DNA from 2 places in the Paenibacillus sp. JT22N1 genome. Region 2 is predicted to be linked to the other one. Evidence: a T-box and tRNA genes for the amino acid it is inferred to sense, from the RefSeq annotation. Region 2 holds a T-box; the other holds one or more tRNA genes.

Region 1 (9,291 bases), on a different contig from region 2:
TCTTTCGGACAACGAATGATTTCCTGGATACCATTGATGCCAAGGAGTCTGGTAAAGGAATAGGAAGAGTTAGCGTTTCAAGAATGTAGAGCCATATGGGAAATTCAGCCCCCAGTTTGAGAATTTCGAAGGCTGAATGCTACTTCCATTGGATAATCCAATGGAAGTAGGGAATTGACAGCTTGGAAGCCAATTCTATTGGAAAATTTCCAATGGAAGTATTAATTTCATGCAGAATACGTTTCAAATGTTCCAGATGGTCAAAAGAACTTAATGGGCTGTCCTATAAGTAGATTTTACCTACTTATAGGACAGCCCCATGTTATTCGTATGAACGACTAAATAGCAATAAAACAAAACAACGACCAGCTCACACTCATGCGAACTGACCGCTGCTTCATTTGCTATTCATTATATCAGCCTCAATTTACGACAACACCCCTACAGTACTTGCATACAGCTGCATCGATTGCAATTTCCTCGTTACAATACGCGCACGACTTATGTGTTTGCAAATCAGACGATGGTACCACTTTGCGCTTCTTCACGTTCATATAAATCAATAAACCAACCACAACCACGATAACGGCCAACAACCAATAAACCATACCGAAACACCTCCTAGTTGATAAACAACTTCTGATGATTCCGTATAAGTATATTCGGTCATCCTTGTCCATTTGTCTTAGTTGTGAACAAGAATAAATACTAGTCCCTATTCCGACTCATTAATTGCAACTTTACCCTCTTACATCATCATGATCCGTTCCCGTAATAACGTCATACCAGTCTTCAATGTCTTTTCAAACTTTGCCGTCTTTTCTCTATACATAGCAAGGGTGTCATTGCCTAAAGGCAAATGAACAGGAGGCTTTTCAGCGTTGGCCAATGTAATGAAAGCTTGTGCGAGTTTCTTGGGATCGCCAGGCTGCTTCTTATTAACTTGTGTGGCAAAGCTTCGCATTTCTCCCACTGTGCCTGCATAATCATCGATGACATGAGTGGTTCTTATCAAAGATGTTGGATCAAGGAATTCAGTTCTAAAAAAGCCTGGTGCCACGACGGTTGCATAAATCCCTAAAGGAGCTAATTCCAAAGCCATGGACTCCGTAATGCCTTCTACAGCAAACTTGGTGGAACCATAAATCCCCCAGCCAACAAATCCGTTTAATCCGCCTACTGATGAAATATTGATGATATGTCCCGAGCGCTGCTTACGCATGTAGGGTAAAATTGCGCGGGTAACGTTTAGTAACCCGAAAACATTGGCATCATAATTTTGTTTCACTTCTTCATTCGAAGCTTCTTCAACGGCACTCAGCAATCCATAACCAGCATTATTGACTAGCACGTCAATTCTTCCGAATTTGTCTGTTGCTTGTTTCGCTGCATCTAAGGCTTGAGCTTCGTCCGTAACATCCAGCACAGTTACAAATAAGTTTTCGTTGTTATCAAGCTGCGCGGCTAATTGTTCAGGCTTGCTGCGAACGGTAGCTACCACCTTGTTGCCCTCTGCTAAAGCAGCTTTTGCAATTTCTAATCCAAAGCCTCTGGATGCGCCTGTGATGAACCATACTTTTTGATTTGTCATAGTCGTCATTTTTAAATTGAATATTTCATGACCTAAGATTATCACAGCGCATTCCGACCTACTTTTCCAAAAAGCCCAAAGTATTTGTCCATTTAGCTCAAATTAAAAAAATCTTAGCCCGGCGGGTGCCGAACTAAGATCTCTGTTTGCTTTTAGCTTAACTGTTGCCTGTAAGAGGACGGGGTATAGCCAAAATGCTCTTTGAAAACCCTTGAAAAATGCGCAACATTCTCAAACCCCGTCGTAAAGCAAACATCCGTTACTGACATGGTCGAATAGGTCAACAATTCTTTGGCCTTCTCCAAGCGTTTCTGCCGAATCCATAGAGATGGGGACGTGTTGTAAATGGATTGAAAATCCCGTTTGAAGCTGGACAAGCTTCTGCCCGATAAATAAGCCAAATCATTCACCGAAACGGGATTCAAGATATTTTGTTCCACGACGGTTGAGATATCGGATCGCACCTGCTGCTTCAATTGAAGTAATTGCTGCACGATATTTTCGTTGGCATGGCTAAGATCAAACAATAATTCCAACAACTTAATTTTAATTAATCCGTCCTCGATGTTATCGGGTTCGTTGAAATATGGTTTAAGTGATTCTAAATACGTTAACAGTCGTTCACTTATCGGATTTACGAAAATAGGTACCAACGCTGTTGGCTGCGTAGATTGAATGTCCGCCATTTTAATAAAGTCTTTGAGTACTTCATCTTTTAGAAAAAACATCATGTACTCTAATAAGTATGCCTGATTAGGTTCGCCTGATTTCTCATATTCAATGACAATGGATTTTTGCAACAGTACCATTTCGTGCTTATGAACAACGTACATCTGATCGCCGTATCGCACCGTATAAGTGCCATTCAGCACAAACATGAGAAGGTAGTCTTCTAAGAACATAGTCCCTTGTTTTCCTACCGTGTTGGTGCACGATTCAATGACTGTGAGCCCTTTGAGCTTCAAAACGCTTTGATTGAATGGCGATGCTGCTAAGCCTTGCGGTGCTTTTATTATTCTTTGGGTCACGCGCACCCTCCCCTCAATTCCCCACTCCAAATGATGATAACCAAACTCAGGCTGATGATAGGAGATATTCTCTCTAATTGTACCACGGAATATGACATTTTCCTGTTGGACAACACTGAACACAATATAAAACCGATCTGCTTATAGAAGTTTACGTCCTTCACGGTCAGCTTGTCCGCATATTCTTCCAGTCTTTGATCGTCTTAGGCGGGCTTCTCGGGGTCAAATCCAACTTCCTATGATCGGGTCCGAAATATCGATTAAAGCCTCCTACTGAGCCCATGAGGCGATGTGGACGTGATCGAAGAATACCTCATCCGGGGAAGTTACTAGATGTCACTGACACATTCAATGGTTAATTAAAAAACACTAATTCAGCGTTCTTTTTCGCGTTGTTCGGAAGTACTTTTGCTCAATGCATCAACCATGTCCTTTGAACATAATATTAAAATAAAGCGCTTCCAACATCGTTATTGTGGAGAATTTGTAGGTTATATAAATAAGGAGTTGATGTCCATGTTCAACCCAAAAGAATGGACCAAACAAATGAAATTCATTCACGGCATTGCAAGAACTATCTACATCAACAAATACACTGGACTACCAAAGCTAAGTTGTACTTTCACCAAAGAGCAGCAGAAAGCTTTAGAACGTGAAGACAGCAAGTTATCACTTTCGTAATTAGAATCATATTCGGATTATGGTTTCTCTAACGGAAAGAACTTTAAGTTAGAAAAAGAAAAAGGGACCCCTTTCGGGGTCCTCTTCGACGTTGAATAAATGGAAATCCAACTATTATAGTACATGACTACATTAATGATTAATCTAGATGAATACCAAAATGCTCTTGCAGTGCTGCTTTATACTCTTCTTCGGTCTGCGGAGTGAAAGTCCTAACCCCCGCGGATGTAAAGATGCGAAACTCTCGACCAGCCAGCGTATTCCGCCCTTCCAGGGTGCGCATGGCTACCATTGGGCTTTTGGTAAATATCGAATCCGGGGCGTTCTCACACCAGAAGGTCGCAAAGGTGAAGTCCTTCGGCAGCTGAGGCTCCTCCGTAAACGAGTAGATGCGGTTCCATTCCTTGTTCTTCTGCTCATATAGCATCCAACCATAATTGGCATCGCGCTCGAGACGGTAGCACTCTCCGCCCTGGTGCTGTTCAAGACCTTCGATCCATGCGACCGGCCTGCGGGGGACAATCCCTCCTACTCCGACATCACACAAATAAGTCGTGCCTTCTGCCTCTACCTTCAGGACGTGATGACGTCGTTTCGGTGGTGTGTTCGGTTCGTCGCGCCAAAATCGAGCAACCAAGTCAGTGACCGAGTAGCCAAGCTCCCGCAGCAGCCAGCCGAATAAAGCGTTCAGCTCGAAGCAGTACCCACCGCGCCCGCGCACGACAATCTTTTGATATACATCCACAGGATCCAATGATAAAGCTATGCGGTTCATAATGTCCAAATTTTCGTATGGAACCGTGTGGAGATGACACTCCTGCAGGTCGGCCAGTGTCTTTGCGCTGCCATCGAGCGAACCTTTAAACCCGATACGCTCCAGATAGGTCTGAATCTGACTATTTTTACTGAACATGTTGAACACCCCATCCCTATTTTTTTCATTGATAGACAAGATCGTGCGATTTAACAACAATATACTTTTAAAAAATACCATCATTACCCTATTTCCGTCATATATTCCAGTTTAACTCTTCATAAAAGCTTACAAAACGACAACGGTTTTCGAGCGACATTTTAGTTCTAATCCGTTAATCTATGAAAAAAGATTCATAGGAGGGCTAATTTATGATTCAAAACTTAGAGCTATGTGCAACGGGATTGTTAATTATCTCCATAATGTTTCATCTTTTTATAGATATAATCAAAAAGAATAAAATCATTAACTATCCAATTAACTATCCAATTCAAGAAGAGGAATCTATCCAAGTTATTTACCCACAGTATATCGACTGCAGCCGGAGCATTAATCTTTCACTTCTTCCCAAAGATTATCTTTTTACGGATGGGCAGCTCAGCGAGATTCATTAATTTAAGGGGGCCATACTGTGTCAAACAAGGTAATCAGTGATGAAGAGTTGATATTGCTGCTGTCTCCCACTAATAATAACGAAGAAAATGAGCAATCAGAGAAACCGAAGCTAACCATGAAATTACTATATGAGCTTATAAAAAAGCTAAAACAAGAGAACATGTTGCTTTCCAAACGTGTAGACGAATTTGAACAGCAATTGAATTTGTTGCACCAAATTCGAGATGAGGTAGCCACCACCCTAGATCTGCCGATTATCGAGGAAACCGAAATTACAGTCAGGATGGAAGCTGAGCTCGTTCCCAGCCTCCCGCAAACCATCCAAACCTCCCGCGCCGAACGTCATCCTTCTAAAAAGAATAAAAAGGATAAGTCCTTTTGGACCTATTTATTTAGCCACTTAACCAATTTCCACTTCAATTAGCTTGAACTGTGTAACATCGACAAGACCTCGGTTTGAAATCCGAATTTCAGGAATAACAGGTAAAGCAATTAATGAGAATGTCATAAACGGAGCGTTCAGCGGGCAGCCCATTTGTTTCCACGCTTTTTCGAGCTCTGCAACCTCTTTAACGACTTCAAGCAATGATTTATCTGACATGAGGCCTGCGATGGTCATCGGTACTTGAGCCAGCACTTTACCGTTCTCTACAACGATCATGCCGCCTCCCATTTTGACAAGCTCATTAGCTGCCAAAGCCATATCTTGCTCATTGATCCCCATAACAATTAGATTGTGACTGTCATGCGCCACTGTAGAGGCTACCGCACCTACCTTCAATTGAAAGCCATGCGTAAAGCCAAGTGAAATTTGACCCGTTCCACGGTGCCGCTCGATACAGGCGAGACGAATAATATCCTGCTCAACATCTGGTTGGATGATCCCTTGCTCAACAGCCAGCATTGCTGTCATTTTCTCTGTTCTTGCACTATTTTCAATAACGTTAATGACATTAACCTTCGTCTTTTCCTGATTACTGCGACTTACAAGCTTGAAGTCCTCAGGCGTAAGCTCTCGCTTAACGTTCATGGAATTACGGATGTGCTCGGGATAGACAAAATCGGGGAAATCAACCGTAAGCTTGCCATAATCAAAAACAACTTGACCATCAGTAATGACAGTTGAAGGCTCGACCTTCTGTAAATCATCCAGCAATAAAATATCAGCACATTTACCGGGAGTAATACTGCCCAAATCTTGCTCCATTTTAAAATAGCGCGCCACATTAATCGTTACCATCTGAATCGCTGTTACAGGATCGACGCCCTCTTCGATTGCGCGGCGCACCACATGATTGAGATGCCCTTTCTCCACCAAAGTTTGCGGATTTACGTCATCCGTAACGAGCGAAATATTGGACGTGTTGACCTTATCTTCGGTTACCACCTTAATGACCTCTTTGACATCATGCCAGGCAGAACCTTCACGAATCATAAGGTGCATGCCCATACGGACTTTGTGAAGACCTTGTTCCCTTGTTACGGTTTCATGATCAGATGTCACGCCGGACCCTATATACGCTTGCAGCATACGATCATCATCACTTGGAAAATGTCCTGTGACGGTTTTACCACTCTTGATCGTTTCTTCAATCTCCCCGCACATTTTCGGATCACCATAAATGACACCAGGGAAATTCATAACTTCACCTAGTCCGACCACATTATCCCACTGCAGTCCCTCTTTAATATCAGTCACTTCTAAGCTTGCACCTGCATCTTCTAAGCCGTTAGTCGCTGGTACGCAGGATGGGAAGGTCGTGAATACTTTGAGAGGCAGCTGCTGCCCCTCTTCGTGCATCAGCCTTACACCTTCTGTTCCAAATACATTGGCAATTTCATGAGGGTCCATAAAAATCCCCGTTGTTCCTTTGGCTAATGCCGCTTTGGCAAACTCGGTAACGGAAAGCATCGTGCTTTCAACATGCATATGACCATCTAAAAATCCTGGAGACATATACTTCCCTGTGGCATCGATAACGACCGTTTGAGCCCCAATGGTGTGGTCTGCGTTCCCTACATACGCTATTCTCCCAGCCACAACAGCAACATCAATACGCTCAAGTAATTCACCAGAATACACATTGACGAGTGTTCCATTCTTAATGACTACATCGGCAAATGCTTCGCCTAGTGCAACCTTAGCTAGCGTTCTACTCACTTCAACTAGCTTATTTCTTTTATTTAGAGTCATGGGTTTTGTACTCCTTTATGTATTTAAATTAATTGACCTTTTCCGGTTCGGTGACAAGCGTCACATCTCACTGAACATCGGTTTACATGCATTATTTGTATCACTTCACTATTAAATTTACCATGAAAAAGGTTTTTCTCAAGGGTTGCATGCTACAACAGAGGATTCCCCATTTCTTTTTATTAAATTATGTGGTGGGAATACTCCAAATGCTTATTTGAAATGTTTCCTATGGGTGTATTCTATGATGTCTTTACAGAAGGTCGAACCCATACGGCTTCTCTTCCAGTTCCCATTCAAACGAAAAAGATCACCCGAAGGTGATCTTTTTCTGTGAAGCGGGCGGCGGGAATCGAACCCGCGCGATCAGCTTGGAAGGCTGAAGTTCTACCATTAAACTACGCCCGCGTGTCTATCGGGACGACACGATTTGAACATGCGACCCCCTGCTCCCAAAGCAGGTGCTCTACCAAGCTGAGCTACGTCCCGATAAGGTATAACATATGAATAATGGCGCGCCCTGAGAGATTCGAACTCCCGACCTTTTGATTCGTAGTCAAATACTCTATCCAGCTGAGCTAAGGGCGCTTAATAAAATGGAGCGGAAGACGGGGATCGAACCCGCGACCCTCGCCTTGGCAAGGCGATGCTCTACCGCTGAGCCACTTCCGCATGGGTACCTCAGGAGTATGAATACTGCTGAGGATTTAATGCGCGTAGAGGGACTTGAACCCCCACGGTCACCCGCTAGATCCTAAGTCTAGTGCGTCTGCCAATTCCGCCATACGCGCATGCTGTAAATAAGGCAAAGTGAGTCATGTAGGATTCGAACCTACGACACCCTGATTAAAAGTCAGGTGCTCTACCAACTGAGCTAATGACTCATATGAAGAACTGGGGATCAAGGATTTGAACCTTGGCATGACGGAGTCAAAGTCCGTTGCCTTACCGCTTGGCTAATCCCCAACGTAGTTTGGAAATGGAGGCTGATGGATTCGAACCACCGAACTCAAAGAGAGCAGATTTACAGTCTGCCGTGTTTAGCCACTTCACTAAGCCTCCATGTATAAAGCCTAACCAAGCCCCGAAAAAGTAATGACGTTGCTACAAAGCTTTGCTTCACTTTTTTGGGAATTGTGGTGCCGTCGAGAGGACTTGAACCCCCAACCTACTGATTACAAGTCAGTTGCTCTACCAGTTGAGCTACAACGGCATATTCATTTATGAAAAATGACGGAGCTGACGGGATTCGAACCCGCGGTCTCCTGCGTGACAGGCAGGCATGTTAGGCCACTACACCACAGCTCCACACTGTGAAGAACAACTCTCTGAAAGAGTTTGGTTGCGGGGGCAGGATTTGAACCTGCGGCCTTCGGGTTATGAGCCCGACGAGCTACCGGGCTGCTCCACCCCGCGACATTGAAAGCATAATTTCATTATGAGCCCCGAAAAAGTAATCGGCGTTGCTACAAAGCTTCACTTCACTTTTTTGGGCAGTATGGTGGAGGCTGACGGGATCGAACCGCCGACCCTCTGCTTGTAAGGCAGATGCTCTCCCAGCTGAGCTAAGCCTCCATGAGATAATGAATTTTGGGCCCACGCAAAGTATTCGGAATAGGCTTCGTCAGCTTTACGTCACTTTGTGGGGATTATTGGTGACCCGTAGGGGACTCGAACCCCTGTTACCTCCGTGAAAGGGAGGTGTCTTAACCACTTGACCAACGGGCCAAATTCAAAAAATTTACCGACGGAGAGAGAGGGATTCGAACCCTCGCACCACTTACGCAGTCTAACCCCTTAGCAGAGGGTCCCCTTATAGCCACTTGGGTATCTCTCCAATTTATCTAGTAGCGGCAGAGGGGCTCGAACCCCCGACCTTACGGGTATGAACCGTACGCTCTAGCCAGCTGAGCTACGCCGCCATATTGTCTTTCCTTTATCTAAAGAAACGGAGAAGGAGGGATTCGAACCCTCGAGACGCTTGTGACGCCTACACGATTTCCAATCGTGCTCCTTCGGCCGCTCGGACACTTCTCCAAAAATGGCTCCCCGAACAGGACTCGAACCTGTGACAACTCGATTAACAGTCGAGTGCTCTACCAACTGAGCTATCAGGGAATATGGTGGAGCCAAGCGGGATCGAACCGCTGACCTCCTGCTTGCAAGGCAGGCGCTCTCCCAGCTGAGCTATGGCCCCATAAAAGAAATTAATTGGTGGGCCCTAGTGGACTCGAACCACCGACCTCACCCTTATCAGGGGTGCGCTCTAACCAGCTGAGCTAAGGGCCCTAATGAGTAAACAGTCTACAGCGTGGCAAAAAAAATACCCACTAGGGGTATTCTGCTTGGCAACGTTCTACTCTCCCAGAACCCTGCGGTTCAAGTACCATCGACGCTGGAGGGCTTAACGGTCGTGTTCGAGATGGGA
Region 2 (9,291 bases):
TTTTCCCTAATCCTATGGATCGGTAGTCGTCTGCAACTTCTATGGCGCCTAGTTCAATTAAATCCTGCATATGTCCCTGTGACCAACGCTCAATCTCGTCTGGATAGTGGAAGGTGACATAGCCGACAATGGTGGAGCCGTCTCTTGCAATTATGATACGTCCTTCAGGTAATTGTGCGATTTCGACTAGTGCCTCTAACTGCTCCTTAGGTCTGCGGAACGCATCTAATTTGATATGCATAACAAGTTCCTGCAGGGTTTCTGCTGAAACAGGACCTTCTATGATAATTTCGGGTTGATCGGGAGCTGCGCGCAAGCTGTGTGAGTGGTATATTTTGATATGCTGCATAACCTTAGCTCTCCTTTTAAAAAAAAGCATGATGAACGTTTCCTTTTCCGTTAGGTCATAGTATTCTTATACCAAACTTTGGTTGGAATTAAAAGACGAATTTTTAACGTAGGCGAATATTTCCTAGTATGATATAATAGAATATGTCAAAAATCGATCACATTTTGCTTGAATTAATCAGTAAAGTGAAAGCGGTTTACCACGTGAGGAGGGTTTTACGTACATGGATCAAATGAAAGTTGAACTCATTGAAGCTGTATCCACTAATCCTAACATGATCAATTATGAACAAACGCATGCGACATTTGACTGGAAAGACATCGAGAAGAGCTTTTCCTGGTATGAAACAGGTAAAGTTAACATGGCATATGAAGCGATTGATCGTCATGCTGACTCATCCAAAAAGGATAAAATCGCACTTTATTATAGCGATAGTCAGCGAGAAGAAGCAATCACTTATGGACAAATGAAAGCGAAATCTAATCAGTTTGGTAATGTGCTTCGAGGTCTTGGTGTTGGTAAAGGCGAGCGCGTCTTTATTTTCATGCCACGCACACCGGAACTTTACTATTCGTTACTTGGAACCCTCAAAGTAGGTGCTGTTGTTGGGCCATTATTTGAGGCTTTTATGGAAACAGCAGTTAGAGACCGTTTGGAAGATAGTGAAGCTGTAGCGATTATTACGACACCAAGCTTACTATCGCGTGTTCCTTATAATGAACTTCCACATTTGAAGCACGTCATTCTCGTTGGTGAAAATGTGGAGCTAGCTGAGGGACAAGTTGATTTCTACAAAGAGATGGAAAGCGCTTCAACCGAACTTGACATTGAGTGGCTGGATCGTGAAGATGGATTAATTATCCACTATACGTCTGGCTCAACGGGTAAACCAAAGGGTGTCTATCACGTTCAAAACGCCATGCTCCAACATTATTATACGGGTAAGATTGTATTAGATCTTCAAGAAGATGATATTTACTGGTGTACAGCGGATCCAGGTTGGGTAACGGGAACCTCCTATGGGATCTTTGCTCCATGGTTAAATGGTGCAACGAATGTTATTCGCGGTGGACGCTTCAGTCCCCAAGATTGGTACAATACGCTTCAGAAATACAAAGTTACCGTTTGGTACAGTGCGCCAACTGCTTTCCGTATGTTGATGGGTGCCGGTGATGATGTTGTTACTGGGTTTGATCTGTCTTCGCTTCGTCACGTACTTAGCGTAGGCGAACCGTTAAATCCCGAAGTTGTACGTTGGGGGCTAAAAGTTTATAACCAACGTATACATGACACTTGGTGGATGACAGAAACAGGTGGACAACTCATCTGTAACTATCCATCCATGACGATTAAGCCTGGTTCAATGGGGCGTCCAATTCCGGGTGTCGAAGCGGCTATTATTGATGATGCAGGGAACATTTTGCCTCCTAATCGGATGGGGAACCTAGCTATCAAAACGCCGTGGCCTTCGATGATGCGCAAAATTTGGAATAACCCTTCGAAATACGAAGAATATTTCCGTTTGACAGGTTGGTACGTTTCCGGTGATTCGGCTTATCAGGATGAAGAGGGGTACTTCTGGTTCCAAGGTCGTGTGGATGATGTGATTAACACAGCAGGTGAGCGGGTAGGTCCTTTCGAGGTGGAGAGTAAGCTTGTTGAGCATCCTGCGGTTGCAGAAGCTGGGGTTATTGGTAAGCCTGACCCAATGCGTGGAGAGATTATTAAAGCGTTTATCGCCCTGCGTGAAGGCTACACTCCATCTGATGAGCTCAAAGCAGATATTTCCAAATTTGTTAAAGAAGGGCTTTCTGCCCACGCAGCTCCTCGTGAAATTGAATTTAAAGACAAGCTGCCTAAGACACGCAGTGGTAAAATTATGCGCCGTGTTCTTAAAGCTTGGGAGCTCAATTTGCCAACAGGCGACTTATCGACGATCGAAGACTAAGGCAATCAAGCCTTCTTTGCACCAGATCAATGGTGTAAGGAAGGCTTTTTATTGCGTATATAGAAGCATTTGAAATAAAAAAGACCCGGGTACCCGGGTCTTTCTACTTAGTGATTTAGTTGTTGTAGGCGATAGAAGCGGAGGGCTTTGACTCGCCCGCATCGTTGACAGCAGTTACTTTGTAATAACCGTTGTAAGCTGCTGCGTAGTAATGAAATTCGGTCGCATCATCAACAGAACCAAGCTTCTTAAACGTTCCTTTTTCTTTGTCACTAAAATAAACAATATATTTTTTTACTTTATCCTTGGACGCATTGGCTTTCCAGGTTAACATCACACCTGCGCCATCTGCTTTGGCTTTAATACCGGTTGGTGTGGCAGGTAGGTCCTTTGTGCTTCCATTGTTACCGTTGTCGGTTCCGATGGGTTCACCGATTCCACCATTAGTGCCTGGAGGGTTAGTAGTTCCTGGAATTTGATTGCCATCGACAGAAGGTACGAACAATGAATCTAGCGAGCTTCCATCTGTATAAGAGGAGCGGCTAGGTGCCGATTCTTTCCCCGCTACATCGACTGCTGTCACATAATAACCGATTAAGCTAGGTCCGGGGATTTGATCAATAAACTTCGTCTCTGCGCCAGCCAATACAACTTTGCCGCCCATGAGCTGGAACTTGCCGCGGTTATCAGAACGATATATGCGATAGCCGACGATATCAGGATTCGGACTTGCCTGGAAGGCAATAGTTGCTGTGTCACCTGACTTGGTTGTTACAACGTTCGTTGGTACTGCGGGCTCTTTACCGTCATCAACCCGAGGGTCAACTTCGGATGGTGCGTCATCGTCATAATCTGTTGGCTTATAATTATCGATCGGCTTACGGCTTTTTTCAGGAAGTTTACTCATGGCAACTTCGATTTCTTTGAGCAATTGACTGATCGATTTTTGTCTTTTAATAACCGTCTTCTCTTGGACGAAATCAGCCGGCGTGCTGTCTTGCGCCATGTAATTCAGGCCGCCAAAAGAACTGATTTTCATTCGAACCATGACATTGTCAACCTCAGTAGGCACATATTTCTTGTTGAAAAGATCCGTAACAAGAAGATCGGACTTAGAAGTCAATTCGCTCGGCAGCTTGCCGGATAAACTGGATACAGTTGCTGAGACAATACCATCTGGTTTGGCGAATGTTTTGGTAGGGAAGAGATCCGGTTTTTGCTCGATTGTTCGGTTCATAATGAGTGCCCATATATCTTTGGCGTGATTCGTCTGTAATGTTTTTGAAGACAACTTATTAATCGGTTGGTCATAACCAATCCAGACACCAACGGTAATATCAGGGGTAAAGCCCATAAACCAAGCATCGGCATCATCTTGCGTTGAGCCGGTTTTTCCAGATATCTCAATTTTGCCATATGATTTGTACTTTTTCATCAAATCAGTTGCTGTACCTTGGCTAACCACCGTTTTCATCATATCTGTAATCAGATATGCACTTTGTGGAGAATAGACAGGGGTTGGCTTTTGATCATGCGTATAAATCGTTTTGCCATTCGAATCTTTGATTTCGCGAATCATAAACGTCTCATTGAATACGCCTTTATTCGGAATAGATGCATAGGCGCCGGTCAGTTCCCTCACCGAAGTTCCTCGGCTTAGTCCGCCGATTACGCCGGTCTGCGCATAATAATCTTCTTTTTGAATGGACGTGATACCGAGTTTTTTTGCAAAATCCCAGGAATCATTTATACCAACTTTATTCAAAAATATATCAATGGCTGGGATGTTGTAAGACTGGTTTAAAGCTCTTCTTGCTGTCATTAATCCATGAAACTTGTGATCCCAGTTTTCTGGAAGATGAAAGCCTTTGACACCATCTTTTAGAATAATAGGGATATCATCCACGATACTAGCCGGTTGAATGGCCCCTTTATCTAAGGCTGGTATATAGGCGGCAATGGGCTTCATGGTTGATCCTGGCTGTCTGAATGCTTGTGTGGCGTGATTGAGCTGCTCTTCGAAGAAATTGCGGCCCTCAATCATCCCTTTGATAGCTCCGGATTTAGAATCGATCATGATGGCCCCAACTTGTTCCATGCCTTTTTTATCATCCGTAGGGGCGAAGTTTTTATCGTTACTCGATATTTCATGCATGGAATCATAAATGGTCTTATCTATGGTTGTATAGATTTGATAACCGCCACGTAAGAGTTGAGTATGTATACCTTTTAACGCTTCATTATAAGCGGCCTGGTTTTTCTTAGGATCAAGCTCAGGCTTCTGGATCTTCAACAAAATTTCGGCAGCTTCTTTTTCCGTTTCAATCATTAGGTAAGGATAAGTCGTATAAGCCTTCTGAGCCGAAGGGGGCATGGAAGCTTTAAGATCAAATTTAAGTGCTTCTTGATACTGTTCATTCGTAATTTTCTTTTCTTCCAGCATCCGTTTGAGTACTAATTGTTCACGCGTAACCGCCTTTTTGAAACCATCTTCATCAAAGTCAGGCTTACTCGTGAATGCAGAGTACAGCGATGGGGATTGCGGCAGACCGGCCAAGTAAGCGGCTTGAGCAACGTTTAACTTATCCAGATCGTCGATGTTGAAGAGACCTTTGGCAGCTGCTTTAATCCCATATAGATTATAGCCTGTCGCGCCATTGCCATAAGGAATTTTGTTCAAATAAGCGAGCAAAATTTCATCCTTGGACATTAGGCGTTCCATCCGCAACGCGAGCAGCAGCTCTCTTGCTTTACGTCCATCATCACGGTCTAGTGTAAGAAAGACCCGTCTGGCAAGCTGTTGCGTAATCGTGCTTCCACCTGTTTGAACTTCCTCGTTCAGTAGTTTCTGAGTTACTGCCCGATAAAGCCCGCGGATATCGATCCCGCGATGATTGTAGAAGTCTTTGTCTTCAATGGCGAGGACAGCGTCTAACAGAAGCTGCGGAATGTCATCTAGCTGAGCGAGTCGACGGTCTTCTTCCGTTCGCAATTGCCCTATGACCGTATCATCATTGAAGTAAGCAAAGCCAGTGACTGCATTTTCCTGCATCTGCTGACGTATGGCCTCTTCGGTACGAACAGGATCTTTTTTGACTAGGGCACTGACATACCCGAAAGCGGCAGATCCACCGACAATTCCCGCCAAAAAGGCACTAATGATGGTCCATTTTAATGTAATCCATGTTACTTTGAATGTAGTTCTCACCCAAGGGCGATTCCATTTAGCGAAAAAATTGCGCATAAGTTCCAATATCCTCCTTACATGAACCCTAATAGTATACCATAATTGCACCTTATGCGGTAATGATGAAGCGAAGAAACGATGCCGACATGGTTTGACAACACCCAGAAACATGTGATAAATTTTTATCAAATGCGTTGAAAGATCAGCAGTAGGTAGCTTGTGGATGCTTTCAGAGAGCCGGTGGTTGGTGCGAACCGGTACCTGCAGGTTAGTGAATTACGGTCTTGAGCAGTGAATGGGAACCTGCAGCAACATAAGCTGCACAAGTAGTATTTGCCGATTAAACCACGTTAAAGGTTCTTGAGTGAAAATAGCTAGCCGTGCACATAACACCTGTTATAGTTGTACGTATCTACTGTTTTAATTAGGGTGGTACCGCGAGTCAAGTCTTCTCGTCCCTTTGTGGATAAGAAGGCTTTTTTTGTATGTTTAATGAAAAAGGAGATGGATGAACATGGATATTTTGAAGGATTTGGAGTTTCGCGGACTGCTTCATCAAATTACGGATCGGGAGGGCTTGGACAAAAAGCTTAGCGAGGAGCGTGTTACGCTTTATTGCGGCTTTGACCCGACCGCGGACAGCTTACACATCGGTAGCTTGCTGCCTATTCTAACTCTGAGACGCTTTCAGCTCGCTGGTCACGTTCCTTTGGCACTCGTAGGCGGGGGAACAGGGCTGATTGGTGATCCTAGCGGAAAAGCCAATGAGCGAACACTCAATGGGCCTGAAGTTGTCGAGGCTTGGTCACAAAGCATCAAAAATCAGTTATCTCGCTTTCTCGACTTCTCCACAGAAATTGAAAATAGTGCAGAGCTTGTCAACAATTACGATTGGCTAGGATCGCTGAACGTCATCGAATTCCTTCGTGATGTAGGCAAAAACTTTACCGTCAATTACATGTTGGCAAAGGATTCTGTTGATTCACGGATCTCCAAAGGGATTTCTTTCACAGAGTTCAGCTATATGATTCTGCAATCTTACGATTTCCTGAAGCTTAATGAAACGAAAAATTGCTCTGTGCAAATTGGCGGAAGTGACCAATGGGGTAATATTACGGCTGGTCTTGAGCTTATCGGTAAGTCCACAGATAAACGTGCGTACGGGGTAACCTTGCCGCTTGTGACAAAAAGTGATGGTCAAAAGTTCGGGAAGACAGAAGGCGGAGCTATTTGGTTGGATGCAAGCAAAACGTCTCCTTATCAGTTTTACCAATTCTGGTTGGGCACAGCCGACAATGACGTCATCCGTTTCCTGAAATATTTTACTTTTGTTTCTCATGAGGATATCGAACGTCTCGAGGAAGAAGTGCAAGCTCAGCCTGAGAAGAGAGAGGCTCAGAAATTGCTTGCCCGCGAAGTTACGAAGCTTGTACACGGTGGAGAAGCGTTAGAAAGTGCACTTAACATTACAACTGCTTTATTCAGTGGTAATATTCAGGAGCTTTCACGTACGGAGATTGAAGAAGCGTTCAAGGATGTTCCATCTGCAACCATAGATCAAGATGATATTGCGTTGGTTGATTTACTGATTTCCGTAGGAGCGGCACCGTCCAAACGCCAAGCACGTCAAGATATTGAGAGTGGTGCTGTCACGGTCAATGGCGTTAAAGTGACGCAATTCGATGCAGTTACTAGAGATTTGGGTAGACTCGGAGAGTCTTACATCATTATTCGCCGCGGTAAAAAGAATTACTACCTGGTACAGTTTGCTTAACGAAAAAAAAGCCCCTTAGGGAAATCCCTGAGGGGCTTGCTTTTATTAACGGCTGTAGAACTCGACGATTTGTTTCTCGTCAATTTCTTGTGGAAGCTCAGAACGTTCTGGCAAACGAATGTACTTGCCTTCTACGCTTGCATCGTTGAACTCAAGGTAAGTTGGCAGGTAGTTACGGTTAGCAAGAGCTTCTTTCACTGCGGAAAGACCTTTGCTTCTTTCACGAAGAGCGATAACGTCACCTGTAGATACGATGTAAGAAGCGATATCTACTTTTTTGCCGTTCACAGTTACGTGACCGTGAGCAACTAGTTGACGCGCGCCTGCGCGGGAGTTGGAAAGACCAAGACGGTAAACCAGGTTGTCCAAGCGGCTTTCAAGCAAGATCATGAAGTTCTCACCGGAAATACCTTTTAGTTTGGAAGCTTTATCGAACAAGTTGCGGAATTGCTTCTCGTTCAAACCGTACATGTGACGAAGTTTTTGTTTTTCATTTAATTGAACGCCATAGCCGCTCATTTTTTTACGTTGTCCTGGGCCATGTTGACCTGGAGGGAATGGGCGTTTCAAGTCTTTACCGTTACCACTCAAAGAAATACCAACACGACGGCTTAATTTAAATTTAGGTCCTGTATAACGTGACATTTAGGAAAAACTCCTTCTTTTCAACAATTAGTTTAGTAGATAGCATCTAGATGTCAGGGTGAAGACAAGTGCCTGGTTTTGCTTACGAATCATAATGTGATTCCCTGACAAGAGTAGTTCAGCCGCTGTCTTGGCAGGAGCAAAAGCAGTGAGGGTGATCACAAATGGCATTCACCGAAATCATGTTGTTACTCGACTTCTAATTTTATTAAAAACAGGGGCATGTGTCAAGTCTCAATCCTTTAAAGTGATTCTAAAATATCGTGCAATAAGCACAGAAAAATAGTATGATAAATGAGGTAAGATTTAGCCTGGATCAATAGGACTACAGTTTGTTGGTGAAGGAGAGCCTATGAGTGAACCACTTCGTAGTATGAAACAACATAGTCGTGCAGATCACTTCGAAGAGTTTCTTCGGCAAGGACTTGTTCTTTCTAGCAACTTTTCCTATTGGGAATCCAATTGTCATCATGTAGCGCTAGATGCTTTTGATGAGTGGATTCACCAATTCGGGCAAGCGATGCTACCGCCTCAAACCGCACTGCTATGCGTGGATACGGATCTTAAAGTGGTTAAGGCTTGCTCCCATGATACACTTCTTACTGATGCATTGCTGCAGGTAGGAGCATCATGGAGCTATGCAGAACGTAATGACAATCCGTTGGCACGATGTGCTGAAAATCCAAAAATGCATATAATGACTAGCGAAGAAATGAGCGCAAAAGCACTGAAATCCGTTTTGGCTGCTTCGATTCCAGTCCTAGATCCACAAGGGGCTCCAATTTTATATTTGGGACTATTTTCCCATACACTTGAAGAAGCAGACGAACTTGCACAATTGTTCTATATACTCTCCCTATCTTTCCAAAGTAGTGTGCAGAGCGTAGAGGATCGTCGTAAGTACGACCATTTGTTTATGCAGCATCTAAATAGGGAACTTGAGTTTAAGAAGCATGATATTTTATTTGAGGCTTCTAAGAAACTACACGCCAAAATCGATGTTGATTCGGTATTGACTGAAGTCATTGAGTGCATGCATAGCGTTTACCCCAATATGCAAGTAGATTTATTGCTTTCACAAGATAATGACTCTACGAATCTATCTGTGAAGCCTTTGAATTTCCAAAGTACAGAGAATGACATTCGAACACGTGCTTTTATGGAAGGGCATGTGATATTTGAACCATCATCCGAGAATAGTGGCCCAAGTACAGGTCATATCGCTGCTCCATTATCAGGCAAACAGGGTGTATATGGCGTGTTATATATGACGTCTAAGAGCGATTTGATTCACGCTTCGGATTTGCAATTCATATCATTGCTTGCCGATACAGCCGGGTCTGCTTTTGAAAACGCTAAATTATATGAACAGTCGAATTTAATGATTA

The links. A T-box is a leader RNA that pairs with one kind of tRNA and senses whether it is charged. The one in region 2 lies ahead of tyrS (tyrosine--tRNA ligase), so its partner is inferred to be a tRNA-Tyr.
Region 1: it has a tRNA-Tyr gene. The T-box ahead of tyrS (tyrosine--tRNA ligase) is inferred to sense a tRNA for this amino acid. The anticodon was not compared.

Annotation. Positions count from the first base shown of each region.
Region 1 is NZ_JCAUAW010000049.1:25-9,315, reverse strand. Features, by position in the region: gene AC58UU_RS39260 (hypothetical protein) at 1-89, shown strand, start outside; gene AC58UU_RS39255 (hypothetical protein) at 423-608, opposite strand; gene AC58UU_RS39250 (oxidoreductase) at 749-1,591, opposite strand; gene AC58UU_RS39245 (helix-turn-helix domain-containing protein) at 1,744-2,619, opposite strand; gene AC58UU_RS39240 (hypothetical protein) at 3,046-3,300, shown strand; gene AC58UU_RS39235 (arylamine N-acetyltransferase family protein) at 3,440-4,213, opposite strand; gene AC58UU_RS39230 (hypothetical protein) at 4,426-4,668, shown strand; gene AC58UU_RS39225 (hypothetical protein) at 4,686-5,093, shown strand; gene ade (adenine deaminase) at 5,070-6,863, opposite strand; tRNA gene AC58UU_RS39215 (tRNA-Gly) at 7,201-7,271, opposite strand; tRNA gene AC58UU_RS39210 (tRNA-Pro) at 7,279-7,352, opposite strand; tRNA gene AC58UU_RS39205 (tRNA-Arg) at 7,375-7,451, opposite strand; tRNA gene AC58UU_RS39200 (tRNA-Gly) at 7,461-7,535, opposite strand; tRNA gene AC58UU_RS39195 (tRNA-Leu) at 7,575-7,654, opposite strand; tRNA gene AC58UU_RS39190 (tRNA-Lys) at 7,675-7,747, opposite strand; tRNA gene AC58UU_RS39185 (tRNA-Gln) at 7,758-7,829, opposite strand; tRNA gene AC58UU_RS39180 (tRNA-Tyr) at 7,844-7,925, opposite strand; tRNA gene AC58UU_RS39175 (tRNA-Thr) at 8,001-8,076, opposite strand; tRNA gene AC58UU_RS39170 (tRNA-Asp) at 8,098-8,171, opposite strand; tRNA gene AC58UU_RS39165 (tRNA-Met) at 8,203-8,279, opposite strand; tRNA gene AC58UU_RS39160 (tRNA-Val) at 8,363-8,438, opposite strand; tRNA gene AC58UU_RS39155 (tRNA-Glu) at 8,517-8,591, opposite strand; tRNA gene AC58UU_RS39150 (tRNA-Ser) at 8,612-8,700, opposite strand; tRNA gene AC58UU_RS39145 (tRNA-Met) at 8,712-8,785, opposite strand; tRNA gene AC58UU_RS39140 (tRNA-Ser) at 8,813-8,900, opposite strand; tRNA gene AC58UU_RS39135 (tRNA-Asn) at 8,906-8,981, opposite strand; tRNA gene AC58UU_RS39130 (tRNA-Ala) at 8,985-9,060, opposite strand; tRNA gene AC58UU_RS39125 (tRNA-Ile) at 9,076-9,152, opposite strand; partial or broken rRNA gene rrf (5S ribosomal RNA) at 9,207-9,291, opposite strand, start outside.
Region 2 is NZ_JCAUAW010000003.1:233,670-242,960, reverse strand. Features, by position in the region: gene AC58UU_RS07455 (GNAT family N-acetyltransferase) at 1-349, opposite strand, end outside; gene acsA (acetate--CoA ligase) at 573-2,297, shown strand; gene AC58UU_RS07445 (transglycosylase domain-containing protein) at 2,413-5,541, opposite strand; T-box leader at 5,670-5,947, shown strand; gene tyrS (tyrosine--tRNA ligase) at 5,999-7,258, shown strand; gene rpsD (30S ribosomal protein S4) at 7,304-7,903, opposite strand; gene AC58UU_RS07430 (diguanylate cyclase) at 8,256-9,291, shown strand, end outside.